2 regions of the Thermus sp. H19.2 genome follow, and region 2 is predicted to be linked to the other one. Evidence: riboswitches for the same ligand, from Rfam matches in the RefSeq annotation. Region 2 holds a riboswitch; the other holds the start of a gene.
The links. A riboswitch is a leader RNA that binds a small molecule or an ion and turns the genes downstream of it on or off. The one in region 2 is predicted to bind thiamine pyrophosphate.
Positions count from the first base shown of each region.

Region 1: another riboswitch for thiamine pyrophosphate. It lies ahead of thiE (thiamine phosphate synthase); the one in region 2 lies ahead of ACY5J6_RS10190 (thiamine ABC transporter substrate-binding protein).

Region 1 is NZ_CM143429.1:1,211,335-1,222,760, reverse strand. Features, by position in the region: gene cobA (uroporphyrinogen-III C-methyltransferase) at 1-312, opposite strand, end outside; gene ACY5J6_RS06620 (sulfite exporter TauE/SafE family protein) at 305-1,045, opposite strand; gene ACY5J6_RS06615 (phosphoadenylyl-sulfate reductase) at 1,046-1,714, opposite strand; gene ACY5J6_RS06610 (precorrin-2 dehydrogenase/sirohydrochlorin ferrochelatase family protein) at 1,702-2,352, opposite strand; gene ACY5J6_RS06605 (uroporphyrinogen-III synthase) at 2,349-3,110, opposite strand; gene ACY5J6_RS06600 (nitrite/sulfite reductase) at 3,132-4,889, opposite strand; gene ACY5J6_RS06595 (hypothetical protein) at 4,954-5,475, opposite strand; TPP riboswitch at 5,535-5,644, shown strand; gene thiE (thiamine phosphate synthase) at 5,715-6,335, shown strand; gene thiS (sulfur carrier protein ThiS) at 6,322-6,516, shown strand; gene ACY5J6_RS06580 (thiazole synthase) at 6,517-7,323, shown strand; gene ACY5J6_RS06575 (NAD(P)/FAD-dependent oxidoreductase) at 7,336-8,274, shown strand; gene thiC (phosphomethylpyrimidine synthase ThiC) at 8,261-9,568, shown strand; gene ACY5J6_RS06565 (MFS transporter) at 9,573-10,874, shown strand; gene thiD (bifunctional hydroxymethylpyrimidine kinase/phosphomethylpyrimidine kinase) at 10,951-11,426, shown strand, end outside.
Region 2 is NZ_CM143429.1:1,879,196-1,890,621, reverse strand. Features, by position in the region: gene rpoC (DNA-directed RNA polymerase subunit beta') at 1-4,025, shown strand, start outside; gene ACY5J6_RS10205 (class II aldolase/adducin family protein) at 4,035-4,613, shown strand; gene ACY5J6_RS10200 (hypothetical protein) at 4,610-4,849, shown strand; gene ACY5J6_RS10195 (alpha/beta fold hydrolase) at 4,819-5,667, shown strand; TPP riboswitch at 5,783-5,875, shown strand; gene ACY5J6_RS10190 (thiamine ABC transporter substrate-binding protein) at 5,908-6,942, shown strand; gene ACY5J6_RS10185 (ABC transporter permease) at 6,953-8,428, shown strand; gene ACY5J6_RS10180 (DNA-formamidopyrimidine glycosylase) at 8,686-9,480, opposite strand; gene ACY5J6_RS10175 (DCC1-like thiol-disulfide oxidoreductase family protein) at 9,473-9,784, opposite strand; gene ACY5J6_RS10170 (acyl-CoA thioesterase) at 9,768-10,145, opposite strand; gene ACY5J6_RS10165 (4a-hydroxytetrahydrobiopterin dehydratase) at 10,157-10,396, opposite strand; tRNA gene ACY5J6_RS10160 (tRNA-Met) at 10,448-10,524, opposite strand; gene ACY5J6_RS10155 (FAD-binding oxidoreductase) at 10,534-11,426, opposite strand, start outside.

The sequences.
Region 1 (11,426 bases), 670 kb from region 2:
GCCGCGCCGGAGGAGGAAAAGCACCTCCTCCCCGCCCCGGCCGAAGACCATGGGGTCGCCCCCTTTGAGGCGGACCACGAAGGGGTGGGCTTGGGCGTAGCGGAGGAGGAGGCGGTGGATTTCCTCCTGCTTTTCGCTTTCCCCCTCCTCCTTGCCCACGTAGACCTTTTCCCCCGGGGCGAGGGCGAGGACCCTCTCGTCCACGAGCCGGTCGTAGAGGACCACGGGGGCCTCCTTGAGGAGGCGGTAGGCCTTCAGGGTCAGAAGCTCCGGGTCCCCGGGGCCCGCCCCCACCAAATAGACCCTACCCATGGGCCACCCCCCGGTAGATGAGCTGGCCTCCGACGAGGAGGAGCCAGAAGAGGAGGGCGAGCCTTAAGGGCTCCTTGGGAAGGCGGGTGGCGAAGAGGGCCCCCGCCAAGGCCCCCAGGACGCCGCCCGAGGCCAGGGCGAAAAGGAGGCTTGGGGCCACTTGGCCGAAGGCGAGGTGGACCCCGCCCCCCAAGAGGGCCAGGGCGAGGCCGAAGAGGAGGTCGGTACCCACCACCTTCTGGGGGGAAAGCCGGGTGGCGTGGAGGAGGAGGAGGGTCCCCAAGGCCCCGGCCCCGGCGGAGGAGAAGCCCACCTCGAGGCCGATCCCGAAGGCCGCCGGGGGGAGGAGGTAGGGCCTTTCCTTTCCCCGGGCGGACCCCTTCAGGCCCCGCCAAAGCCCAAGCCCGGCGGAAAAGACCACGGTAAGCCCCACGAGGAGGAGGACGAGGTCCTTCGCCCCCTTGAGCTGGGCGAGGAGGAGGCTTCCCAGAAGCACCCCCGGCACCCCCCCGAGGAGGAGGCGGAGGAGGGCCCGGGCGTCCACCTGCCGCCTTAAGAGGTAGACGGCCCCCGCCGGCACCTTCACCAAGAAGCCGAAGAGGAGCGCCGTGCCCACGGCCACCTGCGGGGGAAGCCCCAGGGCGAGGATGAGGAGGGGAGCGGTGATGGTGCCCGCCCCCACCCCCGTGACCCCGATGGCGAAGGCGATGAGAAAGCCCAGAAGAAAGGCCATCTACCCCTCCTTGCCGTGCAGGTGGATGCCGCACTCCAGCTTGCCCTTGCCCGCCCAGCGGCCCGAGCGGGGGTCCGAGGGGTCTAAGGGCTTCGCCGTGCAGGGAGCGCAGCCGATGGAGAGGTAACCTTGGTCGTAAAGGGGGAGGTAGGGGAGGTCCTCCACCGCCAGGTAGGCGAACACCTCATTGAGCGTCCAGTCGTAAAGGGGATTCACCTTCCTCAAGCGGTGGCCCGAGGGGAGACGGGCCTCCTCCCGGGGCTCGAGGGTTCTGCGGGTGGGGGACTGCTCCCGCCTAAGCCCCGTGAACCAGGTGTCGTAGGCCTGTAGGGCGGCGAAGAGGGGCTCCACCTTGCGGAGGGCGCAGCAGCGGCCGGGGTCGGTCTCGTAGAGCTTGCCGTAGAGCCTCTCCTGCTCCTCCCGGGAGAGGCTTGGACTGAGGTTCACGAGGCGGAAACCCAGGTGTTTTTGCAGCTCGTCCCGGTAGGCGTAGACCTCGGGGAAGTGGTAGCCCGTGTCCAGGAAGAGGACGGGGATGTCGGGCTTTTCCTTGAGGAGGAGGTGAAGGACCACCACGTCCTCCGCCTGGAAGCTGCAGGTGAAGCAGGGGTTTCGGCTTTGGGCCAGGGCTTCTCGGATAAGGCTGCGGGCCGCCTTCACCTTGTCCATGCCGCCACCTCCTTTAGGGCCTCCTCGGCCTTCTCCTTGGCCCTTCCCAGGCCCTCCTTGGGGTCTAGGTCCAGCTCCTCCAGGGCCTGGTCCACGATGCGGTACCAGAGGCGCTTCCTCTCCTCAAAGCTGGGGATTTGGGCGATCCTGGGCCTTAGGGTGCGGAGGAAGGCCACGAGCTCCCCGTAGGCCTCAGGGAAGAGCCGGGCCAGGCGCTCCTTGAGCCTTACGGCGAGGGCGGGGGCGGCCCCCGAGGTGGAGAGGGCCACCAAAAGCTCCCCGCGCCTTAGGACGGCGGGGAGGATGGCGCTCGCGTTTTGCGGGTCGTCCACGGCCACCAGGAAGACCCGCCTTCGCTCCGCCTCCGCCTTGACCCGCGGGTGGATTCCCTTGTCTAGGGGGTGGCTCACCACCAGGAAGTAGCCCTCCAGGTCCCCCTCCCGGTAGCCCCGCCTGAGCCAGCGGATTTTGCCCTTTTGTTCCAGCTTTTCTAGGCCGAAGCGGTCCTCCTCGGCGAGGACGGTGACCCGGGCTTCCGCCTCGAGGAGGGCCTTGAGCTTCATGGGCGTCTCGGGCCCCCCGGCGATGAGGAGGACGGGGCGGCCCTTTAGGTCCAGCATCAGGGGGAAGTAGGTCACGCCACCTCCTTCTGCAGGGCGCTTTTGAAGCCCTGAAGCAGGCTTCCCAGCCGCTCGGTCTCGTCCACGTAGAAGGGCCTCACCCCCCACTCCCTCAAGGCGTCGGCGGTCACCCGGCCCACGGCCAGGGCCTTGACCCGGGTGTTGAGGGCCACCCTCAGGGCCTTGGGGTCCTTCGCCCCCTCAAAGAGGAACTCCACCTGGATGGCGGCCACGAAGGCGAGGGCGTCCACCTCCCCTCCCAGGACGGCCGCCTCGAGGCGCCGGACGCCCTCGGGGTCGGGGAGGTGGCGGTAGGGCAGGAGGGGGAGGACCCGGTAGCCCCTTTCCACTAGGGCCCCTTCCAGGAGGGGGAGGGGCTTGCCGTAGAGCTGGAGGGCGGCCACGCCCCCGCCTTGGGGAAGGAGGGGGAGGAGGCTTTTGGAGGTACCGTCCCCCACGGCGTGGGGGGGAAGGCCCGCTTCCTTTAGGGCCCTCGCCGCCTTGACCTCCCGGGCCAGGCGGTGGGCCCCGGCCAGGGGCCTCCTCAGGTCCAGGCCCAGGGCCTTTCCCGCCTCCAGGAGGTCCCTCACCCCCACCCCGGTGGTGGCGAGGAAGAGGTCCACCCCTTGGGCGAGTTCCCGGACCTGGTCCCGGTACTCGGGGACGGGGACCTTCTCCGTGGCCTGGACGGGGAAGAGGAGAGGGGTGAAGCCGAGCTTTTCCGCCAGGGCCTTGAAGGCTTCTTTGCGCCTGAGTCCCGCGTAGGCCACGCGCATGGTGTCCTCCTCCTAGGGGCGTTAGCCGGCGCACTCCCCGCGCCCGAGCTGGACGCTGAAGGCCTCCCCCTCCGCCCCCAGGTCCTGGTAGAACTCGGGGGCCTCCTCGTAGGGGGGGACCTCCTGGAGGTCCTGGAAGAGGGGCTTGAAGGAGGCTGCCCCCACCCGGTCCAGGTAAGTCTGGAAGCTCTCCCCGTTTTGCCGCTCCTCCAGGTAGCGCCTGAGGATCCTCTCCACCGCCTCGGGGACCCGGCGGGCGGGAAGCCTCCCCACCACCTGGCCGAAGCGGGCCTCCCCCTCCCGGGTGCGCCCGCCCAGGAGGAGGACGTAGTGGGGCACCTCCCTTTCTCCCACCTTGCGGCTTGAGCCGTAGAAGCCGATGTCGGCGATGTGGTGCTGGCCGCAGGAGTTGGGGCAGCCGGAGATCTTTAGGCTGAGGGCCTTGGCCCCCGGGTCCTGGGCCAGGGGGAGGGCGGAGAGGTGGGCCTCGAGGGCCTGGGCGAGCCCCCGGGAGCGGGTGAGGGCCAGGTTGCAGGTGTCGGCCCCGGGGCAGCGGGTGATGTCCAGGAGGGTGTGGGCTTCAGGCCAGGCGAGCCCCGCCTCCAAAAGGGCCTCGTAAAGCCCCCCCAGGGCCTCCTCGGGGACGAAGCGGAGGAGGAGGTTCTGGCTGATGGCGCTCCGGATCTCGGCGGCGTAGGTCTCGGCGATGGCCGCCAGGGCCCTGAGCCCCTCCGGGGTGATGTCTCCCAAGGGGAGGCGGACGGTGACGGTGTAGAAGCCTTCCTGCTTCTGCCGGTAGAGGTTGGTGCGCCGCCAGGCGTTAAAGCCGGGGGCAAAGGAGAAGGGCTTTTGGGGCGGGCTGGGAAGCCCCGGGGGTTCGGGCTCTGGGGGCGGGGCCCAGGCCTTCAGGTCCTCGCCGCTCGCCGTGAGCTTCACGAGGCGCCTCTCCTCCCGCACCGCCTCCCGGAAGGCGGCGATTCCCCACTTCTTCGCCAGGAACTTGAGCCGGGCCTGGGTTAAGACCTTGCGGTTTCCGTAGCGGTCAAAGAGGCGGACGATGGCCAGCATGGTGGGGAGGAGGTCCTCCTCGGGGGTGAAGGGCTCCAAAAGCTCGGCGCTCATGGGGGCGGCCCCTAAGCCCCCGCCCACGTAGACGCGGAAGCCCCTTTTCCCCCCTTCCAAAGCCGCCACCACCCCGATGTCGTGGATGGGGGTGCGGGCGTGGTCCGTGGCGCACCCCTCAAAGGCGATCTTGAACTTCCGGGGGAGGTTCTGCCCCACGGGGTGGCGGAGGAAGTAGCGGTAGGCGGCCTCGGCGTAGGGGGTCACGTCAAAGGGCTCCTCGGGGGAGACCCCGGCGTAGGGACAGCAGGTGATGGCCCGGATGGAGTGGCCGCAGGCCTCCCGTGTGGTGAGGCCTGCGGCGTTCACCGCCCTCAGGACCTTGGGCACGTCCCGGCGGTGGACGTGGTGGAGCTGGACCGCCTGGCGGGTGGTCACGTGGGCGAGGCGGTTTTCCGCGTAGCGCTCGGCCACGTCCGCGAGAACCCTGAGGCCCTCGGGGGTGATCCGCCCCACGGGGAGCTTGATGCGGATCATGTGGTGCTCGGGTCGGCCCCGGATGCCGTAGATGCCGTTTTTAAGCCGGTAGACCCGGAAGTCCTCGGGGTCTTCCTCCCCGGCCTCGAGGCGGGCGATCGTGGCCTCCAGGTACCGGATCTCCGCCTCCGCCGCCGGGTCCAGGCGCGCGCCGCTTACCCTGTCCACAAGCCCTGCCATCCCTCACCTCCGACCCCCGGTCCCGGGGGTTGGCGGGGATGATATACCATTGAGCCTATGAAAGTCAAGGGTATGTGGCCCCCTGGCCCCGGATCCCGCCGGCGAGGCCAAAGGCGGTGAGGAAGGCTCCCAGGAGGAGCGCCCCCCACCGGGCCCAGAGGGGGAGGGCCTGGCCCAGGGCGTCCCCCAGGAGGGCGAAGAGGGGGACGAGGAGGAGGCCGGAGAGGCCCGTGGGCCAGGGGGCGAGCCAGGGGGGGAGGAGGGCGGCGAGGAGGAGGAGAAGGGCCCCGAGGAGGAGGAGGGCGAAGGCCGCCGCGGCCACGGCCAGGCCCAGGTTCATGGGGTCGGGCTCGGGGCGGAGGAGGAAGACGGCTACCCAGGCGGAGGGGTTGAGGAGGAGGGCGGCGAGAAGGAGGTGGGGTAGGGGCAGGCGCCGGGCGAGGAGGCTTAAGCCGAGCCCTAAGCAGGCCCCCGCCGAGAAGGCGGCGAGGCCGAGGACGGGGGCGGGAAGGCCCAGGGCGGCCACCGCCGCCGCGCCCAGGTGGAGGCCCCAGAGGAGGCTCGCGAGGGCCAGGTAGGGGCGCATGGTTTCCCCTCCAGTGTAGCCCGCCCTCTTTTCCCCGGGCGAGGGCGTGCTATAGTGGGAGGGCAGGCTAGGGGTGCCCTAATGGAGGGGCTGAGAGCTGGGTTTCTCCCAGCAACCCTTGGAACCTGATCCGGGTAATGCCGGCGGAGGGAAGCCTATGCGGAAGACCCCAGTCCCCCACAACCCAACTCCCTTCGGGCCGCGTGGGCCTTTCCCGCCCGCCTGAAGGGGGTGAAAGGTTGCTCGGAAGGCTCTACCTGGTGGTGACCCCAAGGCCCGGCTGGTCTTTGGAGGAAGCCCTGGACCGCACGGAAAGGGCCTTGGCGGGCGGCGTGGAGGTCGTGCAGCTAAGGGCCAAGGACTGGGAGGCGCGGCCCACCCTGGAGCTCGGGGAGCGGATGCTCGCCCTCGCCCGGCGCTACGGGGTGCCCTTCTTCCTGAACGACCGCCCCGACCTCGCCGCCCTCCTGGGGGCGGACGGGGTCCACCTGGGGCAGAACGACCTCACCCCGGAGGAGGCGCGGCGCTTTTTCCGGGGGATGGTGGGCCGCTCCACCCACGCCCCCGAGCAGGCTTTGCGGGCCTTAGAGGAGGGGGTGGACTACCTCTCCGTGGGCCCCGTCTGGGAGACCCCCACGAAGCCGGGCAGGCCCGCGGCGGGGCTCGCTTACGTGCGCTGGGCGGCGGAGCACCTGGGGGAGAGGCCCTGGTACGCCATCGGGGGGATTGACCTAGGGAACCTGGACCAGGTCCTAGAGGCCGGGGCCAGGCGCGTCGTGGTGGTCCGGGCCATCCTGGACGCGGAAGACCCCGAGCGGGCGGCCCGCGCCCTTAGGGAGAGGCTTTATGGTGTGGCTTAACGGGGAGCCCAAGCCCTTGGAGGGCAAGACCCTCAAGGAGGTCTTGGAGGAGCTCGGCGTGGAGCTTAAGGGGGTCGCCGTCCTCCTCAACGAGGAGGCCTTCTTGGGCCTCGAGGTCCCGGACCGGGTTCTAAAGGACGGGGACGTGGTGGAGGTGGTGGCCCTGATGCAGGGAGGCTAGATGGACACCTGGAAGGTAGGGGATGTGGAGCTGAAAAGCCGCCTCATCCTGGGGTCCGGCAAGTACAAGGACTTCGGGGTGATGCGGGAGGCCCTCGCCGCCGCGGGGGCCGAGGTGGTCACGGTCTCCATCCGGCGGGTGGAGCTCAAGGCCCCGGGGCACGTGGGGCTTCTGGAGGCTTTGCAGGGGGTTAGGCTTCTCCCCAACACCGCAGGGGCCAAAACGGCCGAGGAGGCGGTGCGCCTCGCCCGCCTGGGCCGCCTCCTCACCGGGGAGCGGTGGGTGAAGCTGGAGGTCATCCCCGACCCCACCTACCTCCTCCCCGATCCCCTGGAGACCCTGAAGGCGGCGGAGCGCCTTTTGGAGGAGGGCTTCCTCGTCCTCCCCTACATGGGGCCCGACCTGGTCCTGGCCAAAAGGCTTGCCGCCCTAGGCGCGGCCACGGTGATGCCCCTCGCCGCCCCCATCGGTTCGGGCTGGGGGGTGCGGACGAGGGCCCTTCTGGAGCTCTTCGCCCGGGAGAAGGCCTCCCTTCCCCCGGTGGTGGTGGACGCGGGGCTCGGCCTCCCTTCCCACGCGGCGGAGGTGATGGAGCTGGGCCTGGACGCCGTCTTGGTGAACACCGCCATCGCCGAGGCCCAAGACCCCCCCGCCATGGCCGAGGCCTTCCGGCTTGCGGTGGAGGCGGGGAGGAAGGCCTACCTCGCAGGGCCCATGCGGCCCAGGGAGGCGGCGAGCCCCTCCAGTCCGGTGGAGGGGGTGCCTCTTACCCCGACCGGGCGCAAGCCCGGTCGGGGGCCCCAGTAGCCAGGAAGGGCCATGAGGGCGGACGTGGCCGTGGTGGGGGCGGGGATCATCGGGGCCCTCGCCGCCTACGAGCTCGCCAAGCGGGGGGTGGCCGTGGCCCTCCTGGACGCGGAGAAGGAAGGGGCCGCCACCCTGGCGAGCGCGGGGATGCTCGCCCCTTACCCCGAGGGGCTTTCGGGGGAGCTTCTGGAGGCGGGGCTATACGGCCTTGCCCGCTACCCCGAGCTCCTCGCCGAGCTCAAGGAAAGGGGCCAGGAGGTGGAGGCGGGGTTTTCCGGCACCTGGGTGGCGGCCCTCACCCCTTCGGAAAAGGAGGCCTGGGCGGCGGAGGCCCCCTCCCCCTACCCGGTCCGGGGGGCCTTGGGGGCGAGGCGCTTTCCCGGGGGGTACGTCCACCCCAGGAAGCTCCGGGAGGCCCTCCTCGAGGCCTTCCGGGACCTCGGGGGCACCTACCTCCGGGCCGAGGTGGAGGGGGTGGAGGGGGGAAGGGTCCATTGGCGGGAAGGGGCCCTTAGGGCCCGCTTCGTCCTCCTTTGCGTGGGGGCCTGGGGGGAGCGGTTTGGCCTAAGGGTCAGGCCCCTCAAGGGGGAGGCCCTTCTCCTTTGGGGGGAGGCCCCGCCCGGGCCCCTTTTCGCCGGGGAGGGGTACCTCCTGCCCCGGGAGGGCGGGGTCTACGTGGGGGCCACGGGAAGGGAGGGGTGGAAGGAAGGGGTGGACCTCTATGGCCTCCGCTGGCTTGCGGACTACGCCCACGAGCGCTTTCCCCTCTTGGAAGGGGCCCGCTTTAGGGGAGCGGCCTTCGGGTTTAGGCCCGCGGGTGAGCTCTTCGTGGGCGAGGTGGAGGAAGGCGTGTACGCGGCGGTGGGGCACGGGAGGAACGGCGTTCTCCTCGCCCCTTGGACGGCAAAGAGGCTCTTAGGGCTTTTGGGGGTGGAAGATGACGCAGCTTGAGGCGGCAAGGAAAGGGAAGATCACCGAGGAGATGGCCTACGTGGCCGAGAAGGAAGGGGTTTCCCCCGAGTTCGTGCGGGAGGGAGTGGCGGCAGGCCGGATCGTCATCCCCAGGAACCCGAACCACAAGGCCCTTCGGGATTTCAAGGGCATCGGGGAGGGGCTTTCCGTCAAGGTGAACGCCAACCTGGGCACCTCCTACGATTACGTGGACGTGGAGGAGGAGGTGGAGAAGGCCAAGGTGGCCATCCAGTATGGGGCGGACACCATCATGGACCTCTCCACCGGGGGAGACCTCAAGGCGATCCGCAAGCGGATCCTGGAGGTGGCCACCGTCCCCCTAGGCACCGTGCCCATCTACGAGGCGGAGTTTCGGGCGGCCAGGCGCAAGAACTTCTTTGACATGTCGGCGGACGAGCTCTTCCAGGTGATTGAGGAGCACGGCAAGGAGGGGGTGGACTACATCACCGTGCACGTGGGGGTGACCCTGAGGAACCTCGAGGTCTACCGGAATAGCCCCCGCACCACGGGCATCGTGAGCCGGGGCGGGGGGCTCATGGCCGCCTGGATGCTCCACCGGGGCGAGGAAAACCCCCTCTACGCCCGCTTTGACGACCTTTTGGACATCGCCCGCACCTACGACATGACCCTCTCCCTGGGGGACGGCCTCCGCCCTGGCTCCCTCGCCGACAGCACCGACCGGGCCCAGATCGCCGAGCTCCTCACCATCGGCGAGCTCGTGGAAAGGGCCAGAAGGGCCGGGGTCCAGGCCATGGTGGAAGGCCCCGGGCACATCCCCTTGAACGAGGTGGCGGCCAACGTCCAGATCCAGAAGAAGCTCACGGGGCACGCGCCCTTCTACATCCTGGGGATGCTTCCCGTGGACACCGCCGCGGGGTTTGACCACATCGCCGGGGCCATCGGCGGGGCCTTGGCGGGGTGGTGGGGTGCGGACATGCTCTGCTACCTGACCCCGGCGGAGCACCTGGGCCTGCCCACGGTGGAGCACGTGAAGCAAGGGGTGATCGCCTTTAAGATCGCCGCCCACGCCGCCGACGTGGCCCGGGGGAACAAGGGGGCGCTGGAGCGGAACCGGAGGATGTCCGAGGCCCGCTACCGGTTGGACTGGGAGGGCCAGTTCGCCCTCGCCCTCTTTCCCGAGGAGGCGAGGCGCCTCAAGGAGGAACGGGGCTCCAAGACCAAGGCCTGCAGCATGTGCGGCCCCTTCTGCCCCATGAACCTGGTGGAGGCGGTGCTCAAGGGGAAGGGGCGCCTGGAGCTTCCGGTAGCCTGAAGCCATGGACGCCCTCGCCCGTCTGGAACGCCTGCCCTTGGGCAGGCCCCACCACCGCCTCCTCCTGCTCCTCGGATTCGGCTGGGCCCTGGACGCCATGGACGTGGGGCTCATCAGCTTCACCCTGCCCGCCCTTTCCCGGGACTTCGGCCTGGACCCGGTGGGGGCGGGGCTTTTGGGGAGCGTGGGGCTTCTGGGGATGCTCTTTGGGGCCCTCCTCGGGGGGCGGCTCGCCGACCGGTTCGGCCGGAAGGCGGTGGTGGGGTATAGCCTCTTCCTCGCCGGGCTGGGAAGCCTCCTTACCGCCCTGGCCCCAAGCCTTTCTTGGGTTTTCCTCTTCCGCTTCCTCACGGGGCTGGGGCTGGGCGCGGAGCTTCCCGTGGCGGCAAGCCTCATGGGGGAGTGGAGCCCCAAGGCCCACCGGGGGCGGATGGTGGTCCTCCTCGAGGCCTTCTGGGCCGTGGGGTGGCTTTTGGCCGCCCTCATGGGCTACCTCCTGGTGCCCGCCTTCGGCTGGCGGGGGGCCTTCCTCGCCGGGGCCCTTCCCGCCCTTTACGCCGCCTACCTGAGGCTTTCCCTCCCCGAGTCCCCCCGCTGGCTCGTGGCCCGGGGCCGGGCGGCGGAGGCGGAGGCCCTGGTGGCCTCCTGGGAGCGGGCCTTTCCCGGGCCCCTTCCCGAGCCTCGCCCTGAGCCCGCCCCGCGCCCCCTCCCCTACGGGGCCCTCTTCCGCCCGCCCTTCCTCCGGCGCACCCTCTTCCTCGCCCTCGCCTGGTTTGCCCTGAACGCGGGCTACTACGGGGCCTTCATCTGGCTCCCCTCCCTCCTCGTGGCCCAGGGCTACACCCTGGTGCGCTCCTTGGAGTACGTCCTCCTCATCACCTTGGCCCAGGTGCCGGGCTACCTCGTGGCGGCTTTTTTGGTGGAGCGCTGGGGGAGGCGGCCCGTCCTCGTGGGGTTTTTAGGCCTTTCCGCCCTCTTTGCCTGGCTCCTCTCCCGGGCCGCTTCCCCCGGGGAGGTGCTCCTTTTCGGGGCCCTCCTCTCCTTCTTCAACCTGGGGGCCTGGGGGGCGGTCTACGCCTACACCCCGGAGCTCTTCCCCACGGCCCTTAGGGGAAGCGGGGCGGGCTTCGTGGCGGCGGTGGGCCGGGTGGGGGGGATCCTCGCCCCCTACGCCACCGGGGCCCTCCTTCCCCTCTGGGGCCCGGGCGGGGTCTTGGCCCTCCACGGGGGGCTTCTCCTCCTCGCCGGGGTCTTCGCCTTCGCCGTGGGGGTGGAGACCCGGGGGCGGCCCTTGGAAGACCTGTGAGGCCACCCCGTGCCGGCCCAAGCCGGCATGGGGACAGAAGTTTCCTGGAGGCTAGGGAATGGGAGGAGGAAAGGACGTGAGGGTAGCCCTGACCATCGCGGGCTCCGACTCGGGGGGCGGGGCGGGGGTGCAGGCGGACCTCAAGGTCTTCTTCCGCTTCGGGGTCTACGGGACGAGCGCCCTCACCCTGGTCACCGCCCAGAACACCCTGGGGGTGCAGCGGGTGCACCTCCTTCCTCCCGAGGTGGTCTACGCCCAGGTAAAGAGCGTGGCCCAGGACTTCCCCCTTCACGCCGCCAAGACGGGGGCCTTGGGGGACGCGGCCATCGTGGAGGCCGTGGCCGAGGCGGTGCGGCGCTTCGGGGTCCGGCCCTTGGTGGTGGACCCGGTGATGGTGGCGAAGGGCGGGGACCCCCTCCTCGCCCCGGAGGCGGCGGCCGCCCTCAAGGAGAGGCTTTTTCCCTTGGCGGCCCTGGTCACCCCGAACCGCCTCGAGGCCGAAGCCCTCCTAGGGCATCCCATCCGCACCCTGGAGGAGGCGGAGGAGGCCGC
Region 2 (11,426 bases):
AGGTGGTGAAGGGCCAGGAGCTCGCCCCCGGGGTGGTGAGCCGCATGGACGGGGTGGCCCTTTACCGCTTCCCCCGCCGGGTGCGGGTGGACTACCTCTACAGGGAGCGGGCCGCTTTGCGCCTTCCCCTCGCCTCCTGGGTGGAGAGGGAGGCCTACAAGCCCGGCGAGGTCCTGGCCGAGCTTTCCGAGCCTTACCTCTTCCGGGCGGAGGAGGACGGGGTGGTGGAGCTGCGGGAGTTCCCCGAGGGAGCCCTCCTCTACCTGCGCCAGGAGGAGGAGGTGGTGGCCCGCTACCTCCTTCCCGTGGGCATGACGCTCCTCGTGGTCCACGGGGAGATCGTGGAGAAGGGCCAGCCCCTGGCGGAGGGCAGGGGGCTTCTGCGCCTTCCCCGGCACATGGCCGCCAAGGAGGTGGAGGCCGAGGAGGAGGGGGAGACCGTCTACCTCACCTTCTTCCTGGAGTGGACCGAGCCCAAGGACTACCGGGTGGCCCCCCACATGAACGTGGTGGTGCCCGAAGGGGCCCGGGTCCAGCCCGGGGAGAAGATCGTGGCCGCCATTGACCCCGAGGAGGAGGTCATCGCCGAGGCCGAGGGGGTGGTCCACCTGCACGAGCCCGCCAGCCTCCTGGTGGTCAAGGCCCGGGTCTACTCCTTTGAGGACGACGTGGAGGTCTCCACCGGGGACCGGGTGGCCCCGGGGGACGTCCTGGCCGACGGGGGCAAGGTCAAGAGCGAGATCTACGGCCGGGTGGAGGTGGACCTGGTCCGGAGCGTGGTGCGGGTGGTGGAGTCCTACGACATCGACGCCCGCATGGGGGCGGAGGCCATCCAGCAGCTGCTTAAGGAGCTGGACCTCGAGGCCCTGGAGAAGGAGCTCCTGGAGGAGATGAAGCACCCCTCCCGGGCCCGGCGGGCCAAGGCCAGGAAGCGCCTGGAGGTGGTGCGGGCCTTCCTGGACTCCGGCAACCGCCCGGAGTGGATGGTCCTGGAGGCCGTCCCCGTCCTCCCGCCGGACCTTCGCCCCATGGTGCAGGTGGACGGGGGGCGCTTCGCCACGAGCGACCTCAACGACCTCTACCGCCGCCTCATCAACCGCAACAACCGGCTGAAGAAGCTTTTGGCCCAGGGCGCCCCGGAGATCATCATCCGCAACGAGAAGCGCATGCTCCAAGAGGCGGTGGACGCCGTGATCGACAACGGCCGCCGCGGCAGCCCCGTGACCAACCCGGGCTCCGAGCGCCCCCTCCGTAGCCTCACCGACGTCCTCTCCGGCAAGCAGGGCCGTTTCCGCCAGAACCTCCTGGGCAAGCGGGTGGACTACTCCGGGCGCTCGGTCATCGTGGTGGGGCCCCAGCTCAAGCTCCACCAGTGCGGCCTGCCCAAGCGCATGGCCCTGGAGCTCTTCAAGCCCTTCCTCCTCAAGAAGATGGAGGAGAAGGGCATCGCCCCCAACGTCAAGGCGGCGAGGCGCATGCTGGAGCGCCAGCGGGACATCAAGGACGAGGTCTGGGACGCCCTGGAGGAGGTGATCCACGGCAAGGTGGTTCTCCTAAACCGCGCCCCCACCCTGCACCGCCTGGGGATCCAGGCCTTCCAGCCCGTACTGGTGGAGGGGCAGTCCATCCAGCTCCACCCCCTGGTCTGCGAGGCCTTCAACGCCGACTTTGACGGGGACCAGATGGCGGTCCACGTGCCCCTCTCCTCCTTCGCCCAGGCGGAGGCCCGCATCCAGATGCTCTCCGCCCACAACCTCCTCTCCCCGGCCTCGGGCGAGCCCCTGGCCAAGCCCAGCCGGGACATCATCCTGGGCCTTTACTACATCACCCAGGTGCGGCGGGAGAAGAAGGGGGCGGGCCTGGAGTTCGCCACCCCCGAGGAGGCCCTGGCCGCTTATGAGCGGGGGGAGGTGGCCCTGAACGCCCCCATCCGGGTGGCGGGCCGGGAGACCAGCGTGGGCCGGCTGAAGTTCGTCTTCGCCAACCCCGACGAGGCCCTCTTGGCCGTGGCCCACGGGCTTTTGGACCTCCAGGACGTGGTCACGGTGCGGTACCTGGGCAAGCGCCTGGAGACGAGCCCCGGCCGGATCCTCTTCGCCCGCATCGTGGGCGAGGCCGTGGGGGACGAGAGGGTGGCCCAGGAGCTCATCCAGATGGACGTGCCCCAGGAGAAGAACTCCCTCAAGGACCTGGTCTACCAGGCCTTCCTGCGCCTGGGGATAGAGAAGACCGCCCGCCTCCTGGACGCCCTCAAGTACTACGGCTTCACCCTCTCCACCACCAGCGGCATCACCATCGGCATAGACGACGCCGTGATCCCGCAGGAGAAGCAGAAGTACCTGGAGGAGGCCGATCGCAAGCTCCGCCAGATTGAGCAGGCCTACGAGATGGGCTTCCTCACCGACCGGGAGCGGTACGACCAGGTGATCCAGCTCTGGACGGAGACCACGGAGAAGGTCACCCAGGCGGTCTTCAAGAACTTTGAGGAGAACTACCCCTTCAACCCCCTCTACGTCATGGCCCAGTCCGGGGCCCGGGGTAACCCCCAGCAGATCCGCCAGCTCTGCGGCATGCGGGGCCTCATGCAGAAGCCCTCCGGCGAAACCTTCGAGGTGCCGGTGCGCTCCTCCTTCCGCGAGGGCCTCACCGTCTTGGAGTACTTCATCTCTAGCCACGGGGCGAGGAAGGGCGGGGCGGACACCGCCCTCCGCACCGCCGACTCCGGCTACCTCACCCGGAAGCTGGTGGACGTGGCCCACGAGATCGTGGTGCGGGAGGCGGACTGCGGCACCACCAACTACATCTCCGTGCCCCTCTTCCAGCCCGACGAGGTGACCCGCACCATGCGCCTGAGGAAGCGCTCGGACATCGAGGCCGGGCTTTACGGCCGGGTCCTGGCCCGGGAGGTGGAGGTCCTGGGCCAGCGCCTCGAGGAGGGCCGCTACCTCTCCCTGGAGGACGTGGGTCTCCTCATCAAGGCGGCGGAGGCCGGGGAGATCAAGGAGGTGCCCGTGCGTAGCCCCCTCACCTGCCAGACCCGCTACGGGGTCTGCCAGAAGTGCTACGGCTACGACCTCTCCATGGCCCGGCCCGTGTCCATCGGGGAGGCCGTGGGGGTGGTGGCCGCCGAGTCCATCGGGGAGCCCGGCACCCAGCTCACCATGCGCACCTTCCACACCGGGGGCGTGGCCACGGGCACGGACATCACCCAGGGTTTGCCCCGGGTGATCGAGCTCTTTGAGGCCCGCAGGCCCAAGGCCAAGGCGGTGATCTCCGAGATTGACGGGGTGGTGCGCATCGAGGAGGGGGAGGACAAGCTCTCCGTTTTCGTGGAGTCGGAAGGCTTCTCCAAGGAGTACAAGCTCCCCAAGGACGCCCGCCTGGTGGTGAAGGACGGGGACTACGTGGAGGCGGGCCAGCCCCTCACCCGTGGGGCCATAGACCCCCACCAGCTCCTGGAGGCCCGGGGTCCCGAGGCGGTGGAGCGCTACCTGGTGGACGAGATCCAGAAGGTCTACCGGGCCCAGGGGGTGAAGCTCCACGACAAGCACATCGAGATCGTGGTGCGGCAGATGCTCAAGTACGTGGAGGTCACCGACCCCGGGGACAGCCGCCTCCTGGAAGGCCAGGTCCTGGAGCGCTGGGACGTGGAGGCCCTGAACGAAAGGCTCATCGCCGAGGGCAAGGTGCCCGTGGCCTGGAAGCCCCTCCTCATGGGGGTCACCAAGAGCGCCCTCTCCACCAAGAGCTGGCTCTCCGCCGCCAGCTTCCAGAACACCACCCACGTCCTCACCGAGGCGGCCATCGCCGGGAAGAAGGACGAGCTCATCGGCCTCAAGGAGAACGTCATCCTGGGCCGCCTGATCCCGGCGGGCACCGGCTCGGACTTCGTCCGCTTCACCCAGGTGGTGGACCAGAAGACCCTGAGGGCCATCGAGGAGGCCCGCAAGGAGGCGGTGGAGGCCACGAAGGAGGCTCCGGCCCGCAGGGCCCCCCGCCGGGAGCAGCCGGGCAAGCAGGCCTGAGGCCACCCCATGCGGGCCCGCATCTACACCGCCTTCCGCCAGGTGGGGGAGGACCTCTTCCGGCAGCGCCTCATCTCCGCCACGGCGGGGAACTTCTCCGTACGCACCAAGGAGGGCTTCCTCATCACCCGAAGCGGGGTCCAGAAGGCCCACCTCACCCCGGAGGACCTCCTGGAGGTCCCCCTCTTTGGGCCCATCCCTCAAGGGGCCAGCGTGGAAAGCCTCATCCACCGGGAGGTCTACCTCAAGACCGAGGCCAAGGCCCTGGTCCACGCCCACCCCAGGGTGGCCGTGGCCCTTTCCTTAGATCTAGACCAGATCGTTCCCCTGGACCTCGAGGGCCGGTACTACCTGAAGGAGGTCCCGGTTCTCGCCCCCGAAACGGTGTCCGCCACGGAGGAGGCCGCCCTGGCCGTGGCCGAGGCCTTGGCGCACCACCCGGTCTGCCTCCTAAGGGGGCATGGGGCCTTCGCCCTGGGGGTCAAGGAGAAGCCCGAGGAGGCCCTCCTTCAGGCCCACAGCCTTCTCACCACCTTGGAGGAGAGCGCCGAGATCCTCTTCTACCACCGGCTGTGGAGGCGAGGATGAGGGTGCTTTTCGTGGAGGGAAAGGACCCGGCCCCCCTTTTAGCCTTGGCCCAAGAACTTCCCCATCCCTTCTGGCTTCTGGAGGGGGAGGGCCGCTTTCTCCTTCAGGTCTTCGGGGCCACGGAGGAGGCGGAGGGGCGGGCCCAAAAGGTCCCCGGGGTTAAGGTCTGGGCCTTCCGCTTGCGGGATGGGGTAGTGTATAGGGGATGCGGGAGGAAATCGGGTACATCCCCGTAGGGGAGGCGGAGCTTTACGTGGAGGACGTGGGGGACCAGGGGGCGCCGGTCCTCTTCGTCCTCCACGGGGGTCCTGGGGGCAACGCCTACGCCCTACGGGAGGGCCTCCAGGACTACCTGGAGGGTTTCCGGGTGGTCTACTTTGACCAGCGGGGCTCAGGGCGGAGCCTGGAGCTTCCCCCAGACCCCAGGCTCTTCACCGTGGACGCCCTGGTGGAGGACACCCTCCTCCTGGCCGAGGCCCTGGGGGTGGAGCGCTTCGCCCTTTTGGCCCACGGGTTCGGCGCCCTGGTGGCCCTGGAGCTCCTCCGCCGCTTTCCCCAGGTGGAGGGGGCCCTCCTCCTTGGGCCTTGGGTGAGCTTTCCCTGGCTTGCGGCCCGCCTGGCGGAGGCCGCGGGGCTGGGCCCCCTTCCCGATCCCGAGGAGAACCTGAGGGCGGCCCTGGAGAAGGCCGAGCCCAAGGCCCTCTTTGACCGCCTCATGTTCCCAAGCCCCCGGGGGCGCCTGGAGTACGAGTGGGTGGCGGAGGGCTCGGGGATCCTTGGTTCCGATACCCCGGCGTGGGCCTTCTTGCAAAACGGCCTTTGGCGCCTGGACTACACCCCTTACCTCTCCCCGAGCCGCAAACCCTTGGCCGTGGTGGTGGGGGAGAAGGACGGCACCAGCTACCCTTACGCCGAGGAGGTGGCCGAGCGCCTCCGGGCCCCCATCCACGTGGTTCCCGGGGCTGGCCACTTTCCCTGGATAGACCAGCCGGAGGCTTTCCAAAGGGCCTTTAGAGAAGCCCTGGCCCTTCTGCCCCTGGCGAGGTCGGGGTAGGGGTGCTAAGTACCCCGCTCTGGCTTGCGCCAGAGCGGGGGCCCCAAAAGAGCCCTGCCGAGCCTTATTTCGGGCAACCCATGTTGCGAAACCAAGGTGCGGGCACTTAAGCTAGGGGCGTCACCGGGGGTGCCCCTAAGGGGCTGAGAGATACCCTTGGAACCTGATCCGGGTAATGCCGGCGTAGGGAAGGTGACGGAAAGCGGAACTTTCCGTAAACCCCGGTGGCAGGGGGTTTTTATGTTGCGCTCGCTGGCTCTTGGGGTGTTGTTGGCCTTTGGCTTTGCCCAGGAGATCGCCGTCCTCACCCACAGCAGCTTTTCCCTGGACAAGAACCTGATGGCCCAGTTTGAGCGGGAAACGGGCCTCAAGCTCCGCATCCTCAAGGCCGGGGATGCCGGGGAGACCCTGAACCGAGCCATCCTCACCAAGGGAGCTCCCATCGCCGACGTGATCTACGGGGTGGACAACACCTTCCTCTCCCGGGCCCTCCAGGCGGACATCCTCCTTCCCTACCGGAGCCCGGAGATCCGCAACCTCCGGGCCACCCTCCTCCTGGACCCCACCTTCCGGGCCCTTCCCGTGGACTACGGCTGGGTGAGCCTGAACTACGACAAGGCCTTTTTCAAGGACAGGCCCCTTCCCAAGACGCCCCAGGACCTGGCCCGGCCCGAGTACACCGGGCTTCTGGTGGTGGAAAACCCCGCCACCAGCTCCCCGGGCCTGGCCTTCCTCATGGCCACGGTGGCCCGCTTCGGGGAGGACGGGTACCTGGACTTCTGGGCGGCCCTCAGGGACGGGGGGGTGCGGGTGGCCAAGGGCTGGAGCGAGGCCTACTACACCCACTTCAGCCTCTACAAGGGAGACCGGTCCCTGGTGGTCTCCTACACCACCTCCCCGGCGGCCGAGGTGTACTACTCCGAGGGCAAGTACAAGGAACCCCCCACGGGCAACCTCCTCCCGGAGCTGGCCTTCTTCCAGGTGGAGTTCGTGGGCATCTTGAAGGGCACCAAGAACCTGGAGGGGGCCAAGAAGGTGGTGGACTGGCTCCTCTCTAAGCCCGTGCAGGAGAACCTCCCCACGGAGATGTGGATGTACCCGGCGAGGAGGGACGCCCGGCTTCCCGAGGTCTTCCGCTTCGCCCCCGAGCCCTTGGGGAGCGTGCGCATGGACCCCAAGGCCATGGCGGAGAACCGGGAGCGCTGGATAGAGGAGTGGACCAAGGTGGTCCTGCAGGGGCAGAGCCCCGAGGCGGTGCGGCGGGCGAGGCGGTAGGGTGGTCCGGCTGGCGGGGGGGGTCCTCCTCCTTTTCCTGGGCTTCGCCCTCTTCTACCCTCTTCTCCGCATCCTCTTCCTGGGGGTGGGGGAGGGGTTTCTCCGGGTTTGGGGAAACCCCTTTTACTGGGAACGGTACCTCTTCAGCCTGGAGTACGGGTTCCTTTCGGCCCTTCTCACCCTGGTCCTGGCCTTGCCCCTGGCCCTTCTCTTCCGGTGGCGGTTCCCCTTTAGGGAGGTCTTCCTCGCCCTGGCCACCCTGCCCTTCGTCCTCCCCACCCCGGTGGTGGCCCTGGGGTTTTTGGCCCTTTTGGGCCCTCGAGGGGCGCTGGGGGTGGACCTCTACGGCACCCTGCTCCTCCTCCTCCTGGCGGCGGTCTTTTACAACCTGGGGCTTGCCCTGCGCGTCCTCCTCCCCGTGGCCCTGGGCCTAGGGGGTCCTCTGGAGGCGGCCAGGGTGCACGGGGCCACCCCCTTCCGGGCCTTCCTCCGGGTGGGGTTTCCCATGCTCCTTCCCGCCTTGGGTTCGGCAGGGCTCCTTGTTTTCCTCTACGCCTTTTCCGCCTTCGGGGTGCCCCTTCTCCTCGGGGGGCGGTACGCCACCCTCGAGGTGGAGGTCTACACCCTCCTGGCCCAGCGCCTGGCCTTCGCCGAGGCCAGCGGCCTCATGCTCCTGGAGCTGCTGACCCTGGGCCTGGTGGCCTGGCTCTACCTGAGGCTTCCCGCTTACCCCTTGGGGCCTTCCGGGCTTCTCCCCTCGAGGCGCCCCTGGGCCCTGGCCCTAGGCTTGGGGGCCTTTTTCCTTCTCCTTTACGCCCCGCTCTTCGCCCTCTTGGGGGAGGTGCGCCTCGAGGCCCTGGCCCAGGCCTGGCGCTCTGAGGACTTCACCCCCCTCCCCCAGGCCCTGGGCAACAGCCTCCGCTTCACCCTCCTGGCCCTTTCCCTGGCATTGCCCCTGGGGGTGGCCTACGGGGTGGCGGCCAGGAGGAGCCTGGGATGGGATCTCTTGGGCCTTCTCCCCCTCATGGTGAGCCCGGTGGCCGTGGGCCTGGGCTACCTTCTGGCCTACCCCGGGCTCCGGGGCTCCCTCCTCCTCTTGGTGGCCGCCTACGCCCTCCTCGCCTACCCCCTTCTGGCCCGGGTCCTCCTTCCGGCCCTCAAGGGCCTTCCCCCAAGCCTCCTGGAGGCGGCCAGGGTCCTTGGGGCCACCCCCTTTCGGGCCTTCCTCCGGGTGGAGCTTCCCCTTCTCCTCCCCGCCCTGGCCTCGGGGACGGCCCTTTCCCTCTCCGCCCTCCTGGGGGAGTTCGGGGCAAGCCTCGTCCTCTGGCGGCCCGAGTGGACCACCCTGACCTTGGCCATCTACGAGCGCCTGGGAAGGCCCGGGGAAGGGCCCTACCGGGAAGCCCTGGCCCTTTCCGCTCTCCTGGCCCTCCTTTCCGCCCTCCTCTTCTACCTTCTGGACCGCGGCCGAGGGGGGTTCCGCTAAACCCCACCGCGGCTTTCGCCGCGGCGGGGGCCCCAAAAAGCTTTTCCCCAGCCTTAGTTTGGGCACCTCATGTTGCGAAACCAAAGTGGGGGTACTTAAGTACCCGCACTTTGGTCTCGGCCCGGACTAGGCTGGAGGGAAACTTATACCACCCCATGCTGGCCCAAGCCAGCATGGGGGCCCCGGCCCAAAAGGCCCGCAGGGCTTCCGTACCTGGGCTTGGGCGAAGGATTCACGCCAAAGGGGTATTAGGGCACTTAACCCTGGCACCGGGGGCAGAAGTGGGTGCCCCGGCCCGCTACCACCCGCCTTTCCACGGGGTGGCCGCACCTAGGGCAGGGAAGGCCCGCCCGGCCGTAGACGGCGTGCCGCTCCTGGTAGCCTCCCGGGAGGCCATCCGGCTGCTGGTAGGTGCGGTCGGAAAGGGTGCTTCCCCCGAGGGCCACCGCCTCGGAGAGGACCTCCCGGAGGGCCCGGAAGAGCCTCCGGGCCTCCTCCTCCCCCACCTCCTTCCCCCGGCGGAAGGGGGAAAGCCCGGCCCGGAAGAGGGCCTCGTCGGCGTAGATGTTGCCCACGCCCGCCGCCAGGCGTTGCTCCAGGAGGAGGGCCTTGAGGGGTTTGCGGCTTTCCCTTAGGGCCTGGGAGAAGGGGACAAAGGAAAACTCCGGCGAGAGGGGCTCGGGGCCAAGGCGGGAAAGCAGGGGGATTTCCCGGTAGTCGCCCCGTTCCACCACCCAGATGCGGCCGAAGCGCCGGGGGTCGTGGAAGTAGAGGGCGCCTCCTTCCAGGAGGAAGCGGGCCCGGGTGTGGGGGGTTTCCTCCAGGCGGAAGCCTCCGGTCATCCCCAGGTGGAGGACCATTTCCAGCCCCCCGGAAAGGCTTAAGAGGAGAAACTTCCCCCGCCTTTGGACCTCTTCCACCCTTCGTCCTTCCGCCCGTTCCGTGTGGCGGTAGCGGACAGGGTCCTGGTGGGCCACCTGGAAAAGGATTCGGCCCAGGACCAGGGGCCGAAGCCGCCTACGGGTGGTCTCCACCTCGGGGAGCTCAGGCACGGGGCCTCCTCCTTGCCAGGAAGCGGTAGAGCCCCTCGCCGATCCCGAAGGGGACGAGGAGGAGAAGGAGGGGGTGAAGGGGCCAGAGGAGAGGGAGCCTCCGGCTTAGGGCCAGGAGGGCGGCGTAGCCCCGGTGGGTCCTTCCCCCTTCCAGGACGTGAAGGGCTTGCCGGAGTTCCGCCTGGGGGAGGTCCTGGGCCTCCTGGAGAGGCTCCACCCGGAGGGTCTTCCCCAGGTCCAGGGCCTTAAGGGCAAGCCCCAGGGCCCGGCAGTAGGGGCACTCCCCGTCAATCAGCACCCGCATGCTCCTCCACCGGCACGGGCTCCCCCCGCTCGTTCACCGCCACGTAGGTGAGCGTCCCCTTGGTGGCCAGCACCCGGCCGTTCTCCTCCCCGAAGCGCTCCTTGTAGACCTCCACCTCCACGGTGAGGGAGGTCCTCCCCACCCGCACCACCCTGGCCACCACCTCCAGAAGGTCCCCGGTGCGGATGGGCACCTTGAACTCCACGCTGCTCACCGCCACGGTCACCACGGGCTTTCGGGCCCGGCGGGCGGCGGCGTAGGACCCCACCTTGTCCATAAGCCCCAAGACGAAGCCGCCGAAGGCCGCCCCTAAGGGGTTGGTGTGCTCGGGAAAGACCAGCTCGAGGGTGCGCGCCTCCATACCCTTCCAGGCTACCCCAGAAGGGCGTCGGTGAGGCGGGCCATCTCCCGGTCCTTCTCCGTGACCCCTCCGGCGGAGTGGGTCCACCACTCCACGGTGACCTTTCCCCACTCCACGGTGAGGCGGGGGTGGTGGTTTTCCCTTTCCGCCAGCTCCCCCACCCGGTGGGCGAAGGCCAGGGCCTCCCGGAAGTCCCGGAAGCGGAAGGTCTTGGCGAGGCGCTTGGGGTTTTCCAGGGTTTCCCAGTCCATACCCTCAGGCTACGGCAAGACCCCCGGGCCCAGGGTGCCCGGGGGCAGGTTTGGTTGCGGGGGCGGGATTTGAACCCGCGACCTTCGGGTTATGAGCCCGACGAGCTACCAGGCTGCTCCACCCCGCGTCGCCATCCTTAACTATAGCCGGGGGGAGGGTTTATGTCAAGCACCTTGCCCGGGTTCAGGAGCCCCTCCGGGTCTAGGAGGGCCTTTATCCTTCGCATCCACTCCAAAGAAGCCCCGTGCTCTTTGGGGAGAAACTTCTTCTTGCGGAGGCCCACCCCGTGCTCGGCGGTGCAAGTGCCCCCAAGCTCCAGGGCCTTCTCCACGAGCCTCTCGGCGTAGGCCTCGGCCTTGGGGTAGTCCTCGGGGAGGACGGGGACCAGGGTGTGGAAGTTCCCGTCCCCCACGTGGCCCAGGATGTTCCCGGTGAGGCCCATCTCCCCCAGGAGCCGTTGGGCGAAGCGCACCATCTCGGGAAGCCGGGAGAGGGGGACGGCGGTGTCGGTGATCACGAAGCGGTGGCCGGGGAAGAGGTGGACCAAGGCCCAGTAGGCCTGGTGCCGGGCCTCCCACTGCCTTTTGCGCTCCTCCTCGGTCTTGGCCGCCTCCACCTCCAGGGCCCCGGCCTCCCGCACGAGCTCCAGGGCGAGGGCCATCTCCGCCTCCAGGGCCTCCTTGGTGGAGGCGTGGAACTCCAGGAAGAGGGCGGGGCGCTCGGGGAAGCCCGCCTTTAGGTACCGGTTCAGCGCCCGCATGGCGAGCTCGTCCAGAAGCTCAAGCCTCGCCACGGGAAGCCCGGAGGCCAAGACCCGGTAGCTCGCCTCCGCCGCCTCCTCCACCCCGGGGAAGAAGACCCTTAGGGTGTGGACGTGCTCGGGGAGGGGGTGGAGCCTAAGGGTGAGGCGGGTGATGACCCCCAGGGTGCCCTCGCTTCCGATGAAGAGGTCCTTGAGGTCGTAGCCCGCGGAGGTCTTACGCACGCCGCGGCCAAGCTCTAAGACCTCGCCGCTTGCCAGGACCACCT